DNA from 3 places in the Martinezella sp. CNPSo 3890 genome. Region 3 is predicted to be linked to each of the others. Evidence: predicted binding sites of a transcription regulator. Region 3 holds the regulator's gene; each other region holds the start of a gene.
What was found. The regulator PhoB, encoded in region 3, activates phosphate uptake and scavenging genes when phosphate is short. The targets are predictions, from matches to a motif close to TGTCATNNANCTGTCAT.

Region 1: AC13RC_RS11885 (BtaA family protein) is a predicted target of PhoB. The motif match lies at 3,305-3,321, and genes of this name have one in related genera.
Region 2: AC13RC_RS05975 (esterase-like activity of phytase family protein) is a predicted target of PhoB. The motif match lies at 3,180-3,196, and genes of this name have one in related genera.

The regions. Positions count from the first base shown of each region.
Region 1 is NZ_JBXSOR010000003.1:408,891-414,345, reverse strand. It holds gene AC13RC_RS11900 (lytic murein transglycosylase) at 1-251, opposite strand, end outside; gene AC13RC_RS11895 (glycoside hydrolase family 25 protein) at 331-1,122, opposite strand; gene AC13RC_RS11890 (class I SAM-dependent methyltransferase) at 1,337-2,011, opposite strand; gene AC13RC_RS11885 (BtaA family protein) at 2,008-3,255, opposite strand; gene AC13RC_RS11880 (serine hydrolase domain-containing protein) at 3,448-4,836, shown strand; gene AC13RC_RS11875 (transglycosylase SLT domain-containing protein) at 4,865-5,455, opposite strand, start outside.
Region 2 is NZ_JBXSOR010000001.1:1,208,944-1,214,398, reverse strand. It holds gene recG (ATP-dependent DNA helicase RecG) at 1-1,481, shown strand, start outside; gene AC13RC_RS05975 (esterase-like activity of phytase family protein) at 1,526-3,013, opposite strand; gene AC13RC_RS05970 (DUF502 domain-containing protein) at 3,248-3,949, opposite strand; gene glmS (glutamine--fructose-6-phosphate transaminase (isomerizing)) at 4,127-5,455, opposite strand, start outside.
Region 3 is NZ_JBXSOR010000001.1:24,905-30,359, forward strand. It holds gene pstB (phosphate ABC transporter ATP-binding protein PstB) at 1-704, shown strand, start outside; gene phoU (phosphate signaling complex protein PhoU) at 755-1,468, shown strand; gene phoB (phosphate regulon transcriptional regulator PhoB) at 1,500-2,183, shown strand; gene AC13RC_RS00150 (GcrA family cell cycle regulator) at 2,273-2,800, opposite strand; gene AC13RC_RS00155 (aspartate aminotransferase family protein) at 3,225-4,424, shown strand; gene argF (ornithine carbamoyltransferase) at 4,498-5,415, shown strand.

The DNA.
Region 1 (5,455 bases), on a different contig from region 3:
ACCTTCTGGTCGATCTGGGCGCCGGCGAGCGTCTTGTCGGCGGCTGCAGCATCCGCGCCATCCGCAATCGCTTCGGCCTTTATGCCGGCCAGAAATGTCGTGAGATCGCCGCCGCAGGCTACTTTTGGAGTGGCATCGCTGCTCGCGGGCGGCACTGTGGCCGGAGCCGCGCTTTGAGCCAATGCCGCACCGGTCATGGCTGAGGCGAAGAGCAACGCAACAGCGCCGCGTCGAATGGTGTGACGATCCATGAGCGATCCTTTCCAGTGATAGAATAGGGTCGCTTTCACAGAAGATTGTGACATAAGCAAGAGAGAATTGGGTGCAGTCTCAAGAATTTCCTTGCTTCTCTACTGCCGCTACCCAGTTGTGCCAATTTTGTTCGGAACCGGCGAAAACATTGATATCCGTCGGACCTTTGATGCCGGGGATGACACCCGTAGACGTATATTGCCAGAAGGCCCAGTTGCGGTCGGCATAGGTCTCTTTCGGATGCTTGGCAACGGAGCGAACCCAGAAGTGATAGTCCTTGAAATAGCCGACTAGATTTTCGCGATGGAAATCGACCGAAGTATAGATGATCGGGCGCTTGCCATAATAGGCCTGCAGGCGATCCATAAAGCGTTTGATCTCGCTGCGTACCGTTTCAGGCGCTGGTCTGGTCTTGCAGGTGGGGGAGCCAGGATTCCATTCGACGTCGACGACGGGTGGAAGCGCCATGGCATCCTTCGGCACGTTGCGGATGAACCAATCGGCCTGCTCATCGGCCGTCGAGCAGAAATAGAAGAAATGATAGGGCGCATGCAGAAGTCCCGCGGCGCTCGCTTCATTCCAATATTCAGTGAAGCGAGGGTCGATCCGATCCTTACCCTCGGTCGCCTTGATGAAGACGAAGGCGACGCCGGAACCCTTGACGGCTTTCCAATCGATATCGCCCTGCCACTTGGAAATATCGATGCCATGGATGGGATGGCGCTGCGGGTGATCGCGGCCGAAATCCTGTGGCTTCGTATCGGCGAACCTGGTCTTGGGGAGGGCCGCCGTCGACAGGGCATCATAGCCCGTCGTGCAGCCAGTCAAGGCAAGAGCGAGCGGCAGTAGGCATGCCAGAAGCCGGCGCATAGATATCCTGTTATGGCGCGAGTGATCTTGCTGCCCCAAGACTTGGCTTCCGTAATATGGTCCCCGAGAATCCGAAAGAGCGGCAGACCATACCGTTGCCAGCTGGTCTTGCCACTTTATTCACCATATCAACGTAAAAAATGCGTTATCTTCAAGCAAATTCTTATGCTTGGTGTCTTACGAGGCCGGATTTTGCGCTGGAATCCATCGGCACTCAGGCGGCGTGCCGTGCCGCCACGGCTCGCCAGGCGTAACCGCGGCCGATTCTTTCGGTTTTCACCGACATGCTTCGCGCTGCAGCCTTCTCTTCGAGCACCGTCAGAAGATCGGCGCGCGGAGTGACGTGGAATTTCTTCAGCCAGCCTTTGAGCATGGCGCGGAACCAGCCCGGCAATCCCTCCTGCTGGCCGAAATCGACGATGTGAAGCTCGCCGCCCTGCGCGACTGCGTCGAGCGACGCGTCGATAGCCCTTGTCCAGTCGGGAATCATCGAGAGCGCGTAGGAGATCATCACACGGTCGAAGCCATCGGTGCCGAAATCGGCGGGTGAAAAGGCTGTAGCGTCGGCGACGCGAAAATCCGGCATCTGTTTCAAACCACGGAAATTGCTGCGTGCCGAGATCAGCATTTCCTGCGAGATATCGAGGCCATAGAGGTGGGCGGACGGGAAGCGCCGATAGGCGAGCAGCATATTGCGGCCTGTGCCGCAGCCCACTTCCAGGAGGGAGCCACCGACGGGCACATTCAGCTGTTCGATGGTCCGATCGCGGCCGAACAGGTAATATTTGCGGGTCAGATCATAGATGTGACGCTGATAGCGGTACATGCCGTCCATCAGCTTGGCGTGGTTGTTCGCGCTGGTTTCTATGCCTGTATCCGCCTGGCTCACGCTTTTTTTCCGTAGATATGGAAGCCGCCGTAGATGGCCGAACGGTCACGGGTGTTGAGTTCCTGTGAGCGTTCTTCGAAATAGACCCACTGATCGCGGATCGCTGGAGAGAGGCGGCCCTCAATGATGCTCTTTTCGGCGGCCGTGCGGAAGATGACGCGGGCGTCTTCGCGCGCCGTGCGGGTAATCTCCGCCCAGAGGCCATTGAGCTGCTCATCGGTCATCCAGTCCTGCGCATCGAGCAGGACATAGCGATCGCGCGAGGCTGCCGGCTTCGAAGCGAGAAGCTCGGTGAAATTGGCGTGATGGACGCTCACACGATCGGCATTGGCGCGAATCGCCGCATAGTGCTCCGGCTTGAGATAGGTGGGCAGGGGGCCTTGGTGCTGGGCAGCGTAGCGTCGCGAGAATGCCTGCCAGGCGAAGTAGTTGTCACGCATCGGGAAGTGACAGGCTAGCTTTTCCAGGCGGTGTTTCAGCACGGCGGAAATGGAATCGTCACCGGCCAGGCTTGCAAGCTCGTCATATTGCTGCGGCGGGATGCCGAGGCCGAAGAGCGAGCTTTTGCGGCCGAGCAGCCAGCGGACCGCTTGCTTGTCAAAGATCGGAGCGATCTCCTCTTCAAAGAACTGACGCTGCTCGCGCATCGTGCGGGCTTCCGTCATCTTGTCGAGGCGGACGCCGTGCAGGCGTGCCAGTATATGGGCGGCGCCAATGAACCGGCCGAGAAGGCCGGTCTTGTAGATATTGCGGTTGAAGACCGTGATGCGGCGGCGGCCATAGAGATCGCGACCATTCCAGTAGTCCGCCGTTGCCGCGTCGAGGCGAGGCGCGATGAACTGATCGTAGGCCTGGCTATTGGCCGCGATGCCGGGCGTTCCGAAGAAGCGCACCAGGTCCGCATGGCCGGGAAGCAGGCGGAAGGCTGCAAGCTTCAGCTTGTTCAGGGCAATGTGGTGGCGATTGAGATCGACGACATCGATGGATGCGGGATTTTGCGAGAGGTAGGCGAGCATGTTGCAGCCGCCCGAACCGATGGTGACGATGCGATGATGCGCCTGCAGCTCCATCGCCTCCATATCGATATCCGGATCCTCCCAGATCTGCGGATAGACAAGGCCGGAAAACAGCATTCCGAACAACCGCTCGGAGAGACCCGCTTTGGACAATGCCTTGTGCTGCAGCAGAGCGTCCTTGAGTTTCCGGTTCTTTTGGAGACCGGCATCCGGGGCGAATTCCGTCATCTGAGTCTTGTCACCGATTTGTGAAGATCAGGGCGTTTAACCCGGCAATGCTACAGTCTGATGACGCGGGCTGTTGGCAGATCCGGCGGAAAAGCATCCTTGCACATATTTAAGGAGCCCTGACCATCATAGGTCTTTCATCTTGCTGCGTTTCCTGATTGTCTCCGCCTACCTTTCTGGAGGGTATGTAATATGCGTTTGATATCGAGAGTGATCGCGGCTCTGGTTGTTCTGCTGCTGATCATTGTCGCCGGCGGGGCCGTCTGGCTCTCTCTTTACCCGCCGGAATTGCTGAAGGTTGGCGATGGCTACGCGGCAAAGATCGTCTGCTCCAATACGTTCGTGGCCAAACGGGACCCGGAAAAAGTGATGGAGGAGGATGTGCAGGCTCCCGGCAATCCGGCATTGAAGCTCATTCGCGTCTATGTCGACCGGGACGAGGGCGTGGTCACGGCCCGCTTCCTTGGACTGTTTGCGCCGAACCGTGCGCTCTATCGGGGGGCGCTCGGCTGCGCGCTGGTGCCGGACGGTGATCTGCAGGCGGCCCGCAGCGCCGTCTTCCTCAACAAGGTCAAGGCGCCGAAGAGCGACGCTGTGTGGCCGGATGGGGATACGGTAAACCTCGGTCAGGGCGATGTCGGGAAGAAGCTCGCCGATATCGTATCGAATCTGGATCTCGCCGGGCCTGCCATGCGCGCGATCGTTGTCGTCAAGGACGGGCGCATTGTCGCCGAGTCCTATGGCGATGGCTTCAGCAAGGCAACGCCGCTGATCGGCTGGTCGATGACCAAGACGGTCAATGCCGCCATCATCGGCCGGCTCATGCTGGCCGGGCGTATGTCCTTCGACGATCAGAATCTTCTGCCGCAATGGAGCGTGGACCCACGCAAGGATATCAAGCTCAGCGATCTTCTTGCCATGGAGAGCGGCCTTGCCTTCAACGAATCCTATGGCACCGTATCGGACGTTACACGCATGCTCTATCTCGATCCGGACGTGACCAGTATCGCAGCCAACGCGCATCAGTTGGCTGCGCCCGGCGAGCGTTTCAGCTATTCCAGCGGTACGGCAGCGCTGCTTTCGCGCCTCTGGATGAACCGACTGCCCAATCTGAGCGCTGCCATCTCCTATCCGCGCGAGGCGCTTTTCGGGCCGCTCGGCATGTACAGCGCCGTTTTCGAGGCCGATGAGCGCGGCACCTTCGTCGGCAGCTCCTATCTCTATGCCAATGCCCGGGACTGGGCGCGCTTTGGTCTCTTTCTGCTGCAGGATGGGGTCTGGAATGGGCATCGCCTGCTGCCGGAAGGCTTTGTCGGCGCCATGCGCACGCCGACAAAGGCTTCCGAGGGCGTTTACTCGCAGGTTCAGGCCTGGCTTGCAGGCCCCGGCGGCTCCAATGTGCAATTTGGCCTGCCTGCAGATACCTTCTGGATGACCGGCCACGACGGCCAAACGATCGCAATCGTCCCGTCGGCCAATCTCGTTGTCGTGCGGATGGGGTTGACGCCGACCTGGGCGTATTATCGACCGCAAATCCTGGTGAAGCGGATCATGGATATAATAAAACCGGCCGCGAACTAGGCCGGCTTCTCATAAGGTTTTGGTAAAATCAGTAATTGCCGTTGGCGACGTCCGTCAGGCCCTTGCGCTTGGCGTCGTAATAATAGCCACGGGCATAGAGCTGCACGGCATTGGCTTCCTTGTTCTGAGCCTTGCTGTCCGCCGTCATCCAGGCACCGCGCAGATATTTGGCGGCGTATTTGATGTTGGTTTCGGCGTCGAGGAGACCGGACGGCGGGCCTTCGTAGCCCATGGACTTGGCCGTATTGTACTTGATCTGCATCAGGCCGAAATATCCGGCGCGATTATAGGCTTTCGGATTGTAACGGCTTTCGCGGTGAACGACGCGATGAATCAGGGATTCCGGAATTTCGTAAAGCTTGGCGTATTTCTGGATGAGCTTCGAAACGTAGCCCTTCTCCGCCGCCGGGACATCGGAATCGTAATTTGGAGTGTTGGTGGTGGTCATGACAGCAGGAACGACCGTCGGGCCGCTGCTGTCGAAATTGAAGTCATAATGCATGCGGTTGTCCGCATAGCGCGGAATGCCCATCTGGGCGGGCGTGGCGAAGGCGACCTCTGCCTGTGCCATCGAATTCGGACGCGGCGTCGGCACGGCAACCTGAATGGCTGCCACATC
Region 2 (5,455 bases), 1.2 Mb from region 3:
TGCTGCATGCGCCGAGAGATGCGGCCGATATCGATCCGCAATCTCCCGCGCGCCGCCGGCTTGCCTATGATGAATTCCTGGCGGGGCAATTATCGCTTTCGTTGGTGCGCCAAAGGTTGCGCAAGGTTGCGGGACAGCCGGTGCATGCAACTGGAGAAATCAGCCGCAAGTTACTGGAATCCCTGCCCTTCTCGATGACGAACAGCCAGCGTGAAGCGGTTGCCGATATTCTGAAGGATATGGCCGGCACCGAGCGCATGCTTCGGCTGCTGCAGGGTGATGTCGGCGCGGGAAAGACGCTGGTGGCACTGATGGCGATCGCAGCCGTGATCGAAAGCGGCGGCCAGGCCGTGCTGATGGCGCCGACCGAAATTCTCGCCCGCCAGCATTATGCAACGATTTCGAAATTCGCTGCTAGTGCAAACCTTTCCGTCGAAGTTCTCACAGGCCGCACGAAGGGACGCGAGCGGGATGCGATCCTTGAACGCATCGCTTCCGGGGAAGCACAGATCATAATCGGCACGCATGCTCTCTTTCAGGACAGCGTCGCCTATGCCAACCTCATGCTGGCTGTGGTCGACGAACAGCACCGCTTCGGCGTTCACCAACGCCTGCGCCTGACCGCGAAGGGCATCTCTCCTCATATGCTCGTGATGACCGCAACGCCCATACCGCGAACGCTGGTGCTCGCCGCCTTCGGCGATATGGACGTTTCGAAGCTCACTGAGAAGCCGGCGGGACGCAAGCCGATCCAGACGATCACCATTCCGAATGAACGAACCGGCGACATCGTCGCACGCCTGAGAAGCGCGCTATCTGAGGGTAAAAAAGCCTATTGGATATGCCCACTTGTGGAGGAATCCGAAGAATCCGATTTAATGTCCGTCGAAGAGCGCCATGAGACATTGACCAAGGCGCTTGGACCGGGCATCGGCCTGATCCATGGCCGGATGAGCGGCCCGGAAAAAGACGCCGTGATGATGGCCTTCAAGAATGGCGAGATCCGCCTGCTGGTCGCCACGACCGTCGTCGAAGTGGGCGTCGATGTCCCCGACGCGACCATCATGGTCATCGAACATGCCGAGCGTTTTGGCCTTGCGCAGCTTCACCAATTGCGCGGACGTGTCGGTCGCGGTGACGAAGCCTCGACCTGTATTCTTCTCTACAAAGGCCCCCTCGGTGAAACCGGGCATGCGCGGCTGTCGATCATGCGCGAGACCGAGGACGGCTTCCGCATTGCCGAGGAGGATTTGAAGCTGCGTGGCGAAGGCGAGCTTCTAGGCACGCGTCAATCCGGCACGCCCGGCTTCCGCATCGCCAGCCTTGAGGCTCATGCCGACCTTCTGGAGATCGCCCGCAAGGATGCCGCCTATCTGATCGAGCGCGATCCGGAACTGACCAGCGAGCGTGGCAGCGCGGTACGCACCCTGCTCTATCTCTTCCGTCGCGACGAGGCGATCCGGTTCCTGCGAGCGGGGTAAGCGGATGGACGCGTTAGCCGCGTCCATCCCTGTCTCTCACGACATTACTTTGCGGCGAGGCCGGGAATGGTGACCTGGAACACCTGGAACATGGTGTCGACATCGGCACCGCTTTCATCCTTATAGGCGGCTCCGACCTGGAAACCGTCCTGGGTGATGAAGTCGTTGTCATTGGCGACGAACAGGAAGTAGTCGTCGGGCAGCTTCGGATCCTGAACGCTGGCGATCGACATGGCCTCCCACTTTTCCGAGAGGTTGTTACGGTCGTTCGGCGCGCCATTGTGCAGACCGAAGCGCGCAAGATCGGCGCTGTCGTTGATGTCGATGAACTGGCTGACGAAAGCCGGCTTGACGGAGGGATCAAGAACGCCCTTTGGCGCGACAGCCGTGTCGCCGTCGAACTTGCCGCCGGCAATATCGGTGGCAGCGGACACATCGACGGCAACGATGCTACGATAGAGCGACTTATCGCCCTTCTGGCCATAACCATTGTTGCTGTCGCGCGCCAGCATCAGGAAGCTTGTCGGTGAGAGCGCCACGATTTCGCTTTGCGCGGCGACGGCCGTCTTGCCTTTGTCATTGGTGAAGACCGGCAGAGGCACGACATATTCGTGCACCAGTTTCAGATGGTCGAGATCGGCGGCATCATAGACCAAGGCGCGTGTATTCTGCCTGGTAGAGCTGGAATCGCCACCGTCCTGGCGGGTCGCGGACTGAAGCACGACGATCAGGAACTTGCCGTCCGGCGTCAGGGACATCCCCTCGAAGCCCTGATTATTTTGGCGACCGCTGGTCGGATCCTTCGGATCGGGCGCGGCTTCACCGGGGCCGGGATTGTTCGAGGAGAAATTCACGGCGCCGTGGCGCATCGGCAGAAACGCCGCCGGCGGTGCCGTGGCCGAGATCATGCGCCCGTCTGCCGAGAAGCGATAGATGTAAGGACCGTATTCGTCACTGATGAACATCGAACCGTCGGGCAGCCGAGCAACAGCTTCGTTATCGAGCGAGATCTTGCCGTTCGGTGCCTGCGGCAAAAGCGGCATACCGCTTTCTGCCTGGCGAACGCCGTTGGCGGGGTCGAGGCCAGTGGTTTCGTTGCCCTTGTTGTCTTTCAAAAGCAGAGTATCCGCGAGCTTGGCTTCGACGCCCGACTGTTCCTGGCCGGCCGACGGCGTCGCCCCGGGAGCAACCGGCGTCAGCTTGATATCGATGATGTTGAGACGTCCGCGATAATCGGTGGTGCCGGCGACATTATAGCCGCGGTCCGGCAGCAGCCAGAGCGAACCCTTATAGGTGCCGTCGGCATTGCGGACCCAGCTCTTGGTGTCGATCGACATGCCCGAACCGGAACCGAAGGTCTCGCCGAACTTGTCGCGCAGATTGGCGGGGATACGACCGACCGCGACACGTCCCTTGTTGACGAGCGTCACGCCCTGGACTGCGATGGAATTATCAGCAAGCGCCGCGACCGGTGCAGAAAAAACAAATGTGGCCAGCGCGGCCGACAACAGCGGCAAGCTCTTCGAATGCATATATTTCAAGACAATATCCTCCAGTGAAAATACGTATGGAGACAATGAGATCCATCTCCGACCCGCTCTCAAGCTGCGTCGAAGAACAACAGCCGGGGTCGAAACTCCGAATGTTTGATGAGATGCATCCGATTGCCTGTCCCGTAGGACGATCTAAGGCGTCAATATGATAGAGACATGACAGTTCGCGCGGTACGCGAGGCCAGGCAACCTACGACAGGAACGGGAGCGTTTCTAAGTCAGCGATTTTATCGGAACTGGCCTGGGCAGCCCCTTTGCCGCGACGAGCTCTTCCTTGTATTCGGGCGATACAAGTCCGCCCGAGATCAGCAGTTTGGCGCCATCCTCCGGGCTCATGTCGAGCACCGTGATCTTTTCGCGTGGAACGAAAACCAGAAAGCCGGCCGTGGGAACAGGTGTCGGCGGCAGGAAGACCGCCACCATGTCCTGCCCCATGGCATTGAATTTCGAGGCGATCTCCCCTTTGGCATCGGTCGATATGAAAACCATCGACCAGAGGCCCGGGCTTGGATATTCGATCAGCCCGACCTTCTTGAAGGATGTGCCCTGCTCTTTCAGCACAGTCTCGAAGATCTGCTTGACGCTCTTATATATGGTCCGCACCAGCGGCACGCGGTTGACGATCGACTCCCCGAAGCGGACGATGCTCTGGCCGATCAGGTTCTTGGCGAGGAAACCAACGATCGTGATGAAGATCATCGCGATCACCAGGCCGGTCCCCGGAACGGCGAAGTTCAGATAGCTTTCAGGATCGTAGCGCGCGGGAATATAGGGGCGAACCCAGCTATCGGCCCAATGAACGACGGACCAGGTCAGCCAGAGCGTGATGGCGATCGGGGCGCAGATAATCAGGCCGGCCAGGAAATTATTTCTGATCCGCGTGGTTACGGACATTTTGATGAGTTTTTCAGTCATTCGCCGCTCGAAAACTCCGTTCCGCCGCCTACTGCTACCCGGCAAATCCTCCCCACCATCTCAGTATGGGAATCGTGCCAGAAATCTGCGCGGCATACAACCCGCCAGCCGCGTCCGCGAGCCGAACAAACGTCCGGCTCACGACGACGTGACGGCAAATGCGGAACGGAAGTTGTCCTATTCCACGGTGACCGATTTGGCGAGATTGCGCGGCTGATCGACGTCCGTGCCCATGAAGACGGCCGTATGATAGGCAAGCAATTGAATCGGCAGCGAGAATATGATCGGGGCGATGATCTCGTCGACGACGGGCAAGGTGATGGTCGCCATGGTCGGCAATGTCGAGGCTGCCGCACCAAGCTCATCCGTGATGAAGATGATTCGGCCGCCGCGCGCCGCCACTTCCTGCATGTTGGAAACGGTCTTGTCAAAGAAGCGGTCATGCGGAGCAATGACGATGACGGGCATATTCTCGTCGATCAGCGCGATCGGCCCGTGCTTCAATTCGCCGGCCGCATAGCCCTCTGCGTGGATGTAGGAAATCTCCTTCAGCTTCAGCGCGCCTTCCATGGCGAGCGGGAAGCTCGTGCCGCGACCGAGATAGAGCACATCCTTGAACTTCGAGATTTCGCGCGACAGGCTTTCCATCTGCGGCTGAATGATATTCAGCACATTCGCCATGATACGCGGCATCTCGACGAGATGGCGCACCATCCCTTCCTCATCCTTGGCACTGATAGTACCGCGAGAAACGCCTGCTCCGATCGCGAGCGATGCGAGAACCGCAAGCTGGCAGGTGAAAGCCTTCGTCGAGGCGACGCCGATCTCGGGACCAGCCAGGATCGGAAACACCGCGTCGGATTCACGCGCGATGGTCGATTCCCTGACGTTGACCACGGCGCCGATCTTCAGGCCGTTGTCCCGGCAATAGCGCAGCGAAGCCAAGGTATCCGCGGTCTCGCCGGATTGGGAAATGAACAGCGCCGCTTGCGACGGCGACAACGGCATTTCGCGATAGCGGAATTCTGAGGCCACATCGATTTCGACCGGAAGACGCGCATAGCGCTCGAACCAGTATTTGCTGATCAGGCCGGCAAGATAGGCGGTGCCGCAAGCCGAAATTGCAAGGCCGGACACGCCGCCGAAATCTATGGCCGAGACATCCGGGCGCACGCGATGGCTGGCGAAATCGACATAGTGGCTGAGCGCATGGGAAATGACTTCCGGCTGCTCGTAGATTTCCTTTTCCATGAAGTGGCGATGATTGCCCTTATCGACGACATAGGCGGTCGCCTGGGAAATCTGCCGCGGCCGGCTCACTTCCTTGCCGCTGAAATCGAGAATGGTCGCGCCGGCATGGCTAACGATGGCGCAGTCACCATCGACGAGATAGGTGATTTCGTTGGTGAAAGGCGCAAGTGCGATGGCATCCGAACCGAGGAACATCTCGCCCTTGCCGTAGCCGACCGCAAGTGGCGGGCCAGAACGCGCCGCCATCAGCGTGCC
Region 3 (5,455 bases):
CGCTCTTCGACGTCAATCTGAAGATCCGCGCCAATACGGTGACGGCTCTGATCGGCCCATCCGGCTGCGGCAAGTCCACCTTCCTGCGCTGCCTCAACCGCATGAACGATACCATCGAGACCTGCCGCGTCACCGGCAAGATCACGCTCGACGATCAGGATGTCTACGACGACAGCATCGATGTCGTGGAATTGCGCGCCCGCGTCGGCATGGTCTTCCAGAAGCCCAACCCGTTTCCGAAGTCGATCTACGAGAACGTCGCCTACGGCCCGCGCATCCATGGCCTGCATCGCTCAAAGGCCGATCTCGAGCATATCGTCGAAACCAGTCTGCAGAAGGCCGGTCTATGGGGTGAGGTGAAGGATCGGCTCCATGACGCCGGCACGAGCCTGTCGGGCGGCCAGCAGCAGCGCCTCTGCATCGCGCGCGCCGTCGCGGTCAGCCCCGAGGTGATCCTGATGGACGAGCCGTGCTCGGCGCTCGATCCGATCGCAACCGCCAAGGTCGAGGATCTCATCCACGAGCTTCGGGAGAATTTCACCATCGTCATCGTGACGCATTCCATGCAGCAGGCCGCCCGCGTCTCGCAGCGTACCGCAATGTTCCATCTCGGCCACCTGGTCGAGGAGAACGACACCGATAAGATGTTCACCAATCCCGACGATTTCCGCACGCAGGATTACATCATGGGCCGTTTTGGTTGATGATGGCAGGCGCGCGGCTCCTTTCACACAGTTCACTTGAGGATAGAAAAATGGTCTCCACTCACATTCTCTCTGCCTATGACGAAGACCTGAAGTTTCTGACGCGCCGCATTGCCGAAATGGGCGGCCTGGCCGAGCAGATGGTTAGCGACAGCGTACGCGCTCTCGTCAACAGCGACGCGGCCCTGGCCCAGAAGGTCATCTCCGACGACGTCGTTCTCGACCATGCCGAGCGCGAAGTTGGTGACAAGGCGATCGTCACCATCGCTCGTCGTCAGCCGATGGCAGCGGACCTGCGCGAAATCATGGGCTCGATCCGCATCGCCTCCGATCTGGAGCGCGTCGGTGATCTCGGCAAGAATACCGCAAAGCGCGTCATCGCCGTTCAGGGCACGGGCGTGCCGCGTCGTCTCGCTCGTGGCATCGAACACCTCTCCGAACTGGCACTGAGCCAGCTCAAGGAAGTTCTTGATGTCTACGCCACCCGCTCGCCGGACAAGGCCGTGTCGATCCGCGAACGCGACGAGGAAATCGACGCCATGTACACCTCGCTCTTCCGCGAGATGCTGACCTACATGATGGAAGATCCGCGCAACATCACCACCTGCACGCATCTTCTCTTCTGCGCCAAGAACATCGAGCGCATCGGCGACCATGCCACCAACATCGCCGAGACGATCTATTACATGGCGACCGGTGCTCAGCCGGAAGGCGAGCGCCCGAAGGACGATACCGCCAACACCGTCGGCGCAGTGACGGAATAATCTGGAAGCGAAGAAAGGAGACCATAGGCGCATGGTTCCGAGAGTTGCTGTTGTAGAAGACGAGGAAGCGCTTAGCGTTCTGCTGCGCTACAATCTTGAGGCCGAAGGCTTCGAGGTCGACACCATCCTCAGAGGCGATGAGGCCGAGCTGCGTCTCCAGGAGCGCATCCCCGATCTCCTGATCCTCGACTGGATGCTCCCCGGCGTGTCCGGCATCGAGCTCTGCCGCCGGCTGCGTATGCGGCCGGAGACGGAGCGCCTGCCGATCATCATGCTGACGGCCCGCGGCGAGGAAAGCGAGCGCGTGCGCGGACTTTCGACCGGCGCGGACGATTACGTCGTCAAGCCGTTCTCGACGCCGGAGCTGATGGCCCGCGTCAAGGCGATGCTGCGGCGCGCCCGCCCGGAGGTTCTCTCCACGGTGCTGCGTTGCGGCGATATCGAGCTGGACCGCGAAACCCATCGCGTCCACCGCAAGAGCCGCGAAGTCCGGCTGGGGCCGACAGAATTCCGCCTGCTGGAGTTCCTGATGTCTTCGCCAGGCCGCGTCTTCTCGCGTTCGCAGCTGCTCGATGGCGTATGGGGGCACGATATCTACGTCGATGAACGCACTGTCGACGTCCATGTCGGCCGTCTGCGCAAGGCGCTCAATTTCTCCAATATGCAGGATGTCATCCGCACCGTTCGCGGCGCGGGCTATTCCATGGAAGCCTGAGCGGCTTGCCGCTCGGGTGTTACTAAATAGCGGCGGAAATAGAAAAACGGGCCTCGAGGGGCCCGTTTCTCTTTGTCTTGCGGTAACTTTCAGCCGTTGTTGCGGCGGCGGTCATGCACTGGCTGGTAGGCCATGCGCTGATGATAGGTGCAGTAGGGCGACGAATCCGGGCTGTCATTGCCGCAGAAGTGGAAGTCGTCCTTCAGCGGGTCCCCGACCGGCCATTTGCAGGTGCGTTCCGTCAGCTCCGTCAGGCCGAGGCGGCGGGAGATCGGAACGACGACGTTCGATGCCGGGCGATACTGAATTTCATTGACGGAATCGATCTCGATCTCTTCCTTCAGCATGGTTGCGCCCTGCTGGCGGGCGACCACGGTGCGGGTAGCGACGCGCGAGCCGTAGGTCGTTGCGCGAGGAGCCGCGGCACTGCGCTTTGGCGTGCGCGTCGCGGTTGCCGTGCCGCCGGCCTTCGCTCGGCCAGGAAGGTTCAGGCGGTGCACCTTGCCGATAACGGCATTACGGCTCACGCCACCGAGCTGCGCAGCGATCTGGCTGGCGCTCAACCCTTCGGACCATAGCTTTTTCAGCTTCTCGACGCGTTCGTCTGTCCAATTCATGCCCTGTCTCCGCTGTCGCGTTTCCGATGGCAGAATCCCTCACCATTGCCTCGCATGGGAACGAGGCGCGAAACGCTCTAAAATTGTGGTGACTAGTTCCGCCGCATGCAGTCTAGCAATTGCTTTTTAACCTAGTGTGAGGCTGACTCCGTGACAAGAGTCGCGGGAATCTTGAGGAATCGATTTCGAGGTTTTCCCCAACTTGCTGTCCGGGCGTGGCATTTCTGCCATAGGCGCCGCCCAACCCATCTCTTTTGCCGGCAAGCGCTTTCTCGCAACTGCTAAAACGCCAGTTTTGTTGACATCGCGGTGCAAAACATCAATAGTGCCCAGGCCGCCGCAAGGCGGCATTTTTGATTTTTTCGGACCCGTTTCATCAAATCGAAGCGATCGGTCCTTAAAGTTGTGATCAGGAGATATGGCCATGGCCGAGACCACGCCGCTTTATGACACCTATATGCGCGCTCCGTTACGGTTCGAGCGAGGCGAGGGCGTCTGGCTGGTCACCGAAAATGGCGAGCGCTACCTCGATTTCGCAGCCGGCGTCGCGGTCAACTCGCTCGGTCACGCCCATCCTCATCTCGTCGCCGAATTGAAGGCCCAGGCCGACAAGGTCTGGCACCTGTCGAACCTCTACGAGGTGCCAGGTCAGGAGAAGCTGTCGAAGCGGCTGACGGAAGCGACCTTCGCCGACAAGGTATTCTTCACCAATTCGGGCGCCGAGGCGCTGGAATGCGCCATCAAGACGGCGCGGCGCTATCAATTCGCCAAGGGGCATCCCGAAAAGTTCCACATCATCACCTTCGAGGGCGCCTTCCACGGCCGCACCATCGCGACCATCGCCGCAGGCGGCCAGGAGAAGTATATCGAGGGCTTCGGACCCAAGGCACCGGGTTTCGATCAGGTACAATTCGGCGATCTCGATGCCGTGCGCGCCGCCATCACGGATGCGACGGCCGGAATCCTGATCGAGCCGGTCCAGGGCGAGGGCGGCATCCGTCCGGCCACCAACGAATTCCTGCGCGGGCTGCGTGAGATCTGCGACGAACATGGCCTGCTGCTGATCCTCGACGAAGTACAGTGTGGCGTCGGCCGCACTGGCAAGCTCTTCGCCTATGAATGGGCCGGCATCAAGCCTGATATCATGGCTGTCGCCAAGGGCATCGGCGGCGGTTTCCCGCTCGGTGCATGCCTTGCGACGGCAGAAGCCGCCTCAGGCATGAAGGCGGGCACGCACGGCTCGACCTATGGCGGCAATCCGCTTGCTATGGCGGTCGGAAATGCCGTTCTCGATATCGTGCTTGCCGAAGGCTTCCTGCAGCATGTGCGCGATGTCTCGCTGGTCTTCCGCCAGGGGCTCGCCTCGCTCAAGGATCGTTTTCCTGACATCATCGAGGACGTTCGCGGCGAAGGTCTGATGCTCGGCATCAAGGCGGCCATTCCGCAGGCAGAGCTGCTGCAGGCTATCCGTGCCGAGCATCTGCTCGGCGTGCCGGCCGGCGATAACGTCATCCGCCTTCTGCCGCCGCTGGTCGTCACCGCCGAAGAAGCACGCGAAGGTCTTGCCCGCCTGGAGCGTGCCGCCGAGCGTGCGCGCGCTGCCCGCACCAAGAAATCGGCTTGAGTTCAACGCCCGCTGACGGGGCGTTCCTGCCCCACGCGGGCGTTATTGTTTTTTCTGGAGCACAGGTAAGGACATGGCTTCTCCGAAACACTTTCTCGACCTCTCTGCCGTTCCGGCGGCCGATCTGCGCAGCATCATCGATGACGCGATCGTGCGAAAGAGCGCGCAGAAGGCCGGCACTGCCGACAAGCCGCTCGCCGGCAAGATGCTGGCGATGATCTTCGAGAAGCCGTCCACCCGAACCCGCGTTTCCTTCGATGTCGGCATGCGACAGCTGGGCGGCGAGACGCTGTTCCTCTCCGGCACCGAAATGCAGCTTGGCCGCGCCGAAACGATCGGCGATACGGCCAAGGTGCTGTCGCGCTATGTCGATGCCATCATGATCCGCACGACCGATCATTCGCGTCTGCTGGAGCTGGCGGAACATGCGACCGTTCCGGTCATCAACGCGCTGACCGACGATACGCATCCCTGCCAGATCATGGCGGATATCATGACCTTCGAGGAGCATCGCGGTCCCATCAAGGGCAAGACGCTCGCCTGGACGGGCGACGGCAACAACGTGCTGCATTCGCTGATCGAAGGGGCCGCGCGCTTCGGCTATCGCATGAATATGGCGGTACCCCTTGGCTCCGAGCCGAAGGATCACTATCTGAACTGGGCCCGCAACGAGGGCGCCGAAATCATGCTCTCGCATGATGCAGACCGTGCGGTCGCCGGCGCCGATTGCGTGGTAACCGATACCTGGGTTTCCATGAATCAGGAGCACCGGGCACGCGGTCACAACGTCTTCCAGCCTTATCAGGTCAACAAGGCTTTGATGGCACAGGCCGGCAAAGACGCTTTGTTCATGCATTGCCTGCCTGCTCATCGCGGGGAGGAGGTGACGGACGAGGTGATCGATGGCCCGCAATCCGTTGTCTTCGATGAGGCGGAAAACCGCCTTCATGCGCAAAAGTCGATTCTTGCTTGGTGCCTGGGCGCGATCTGAAGATATTAAACCGCGTCTCAAGGGCGCGGGCGCAGTAGGA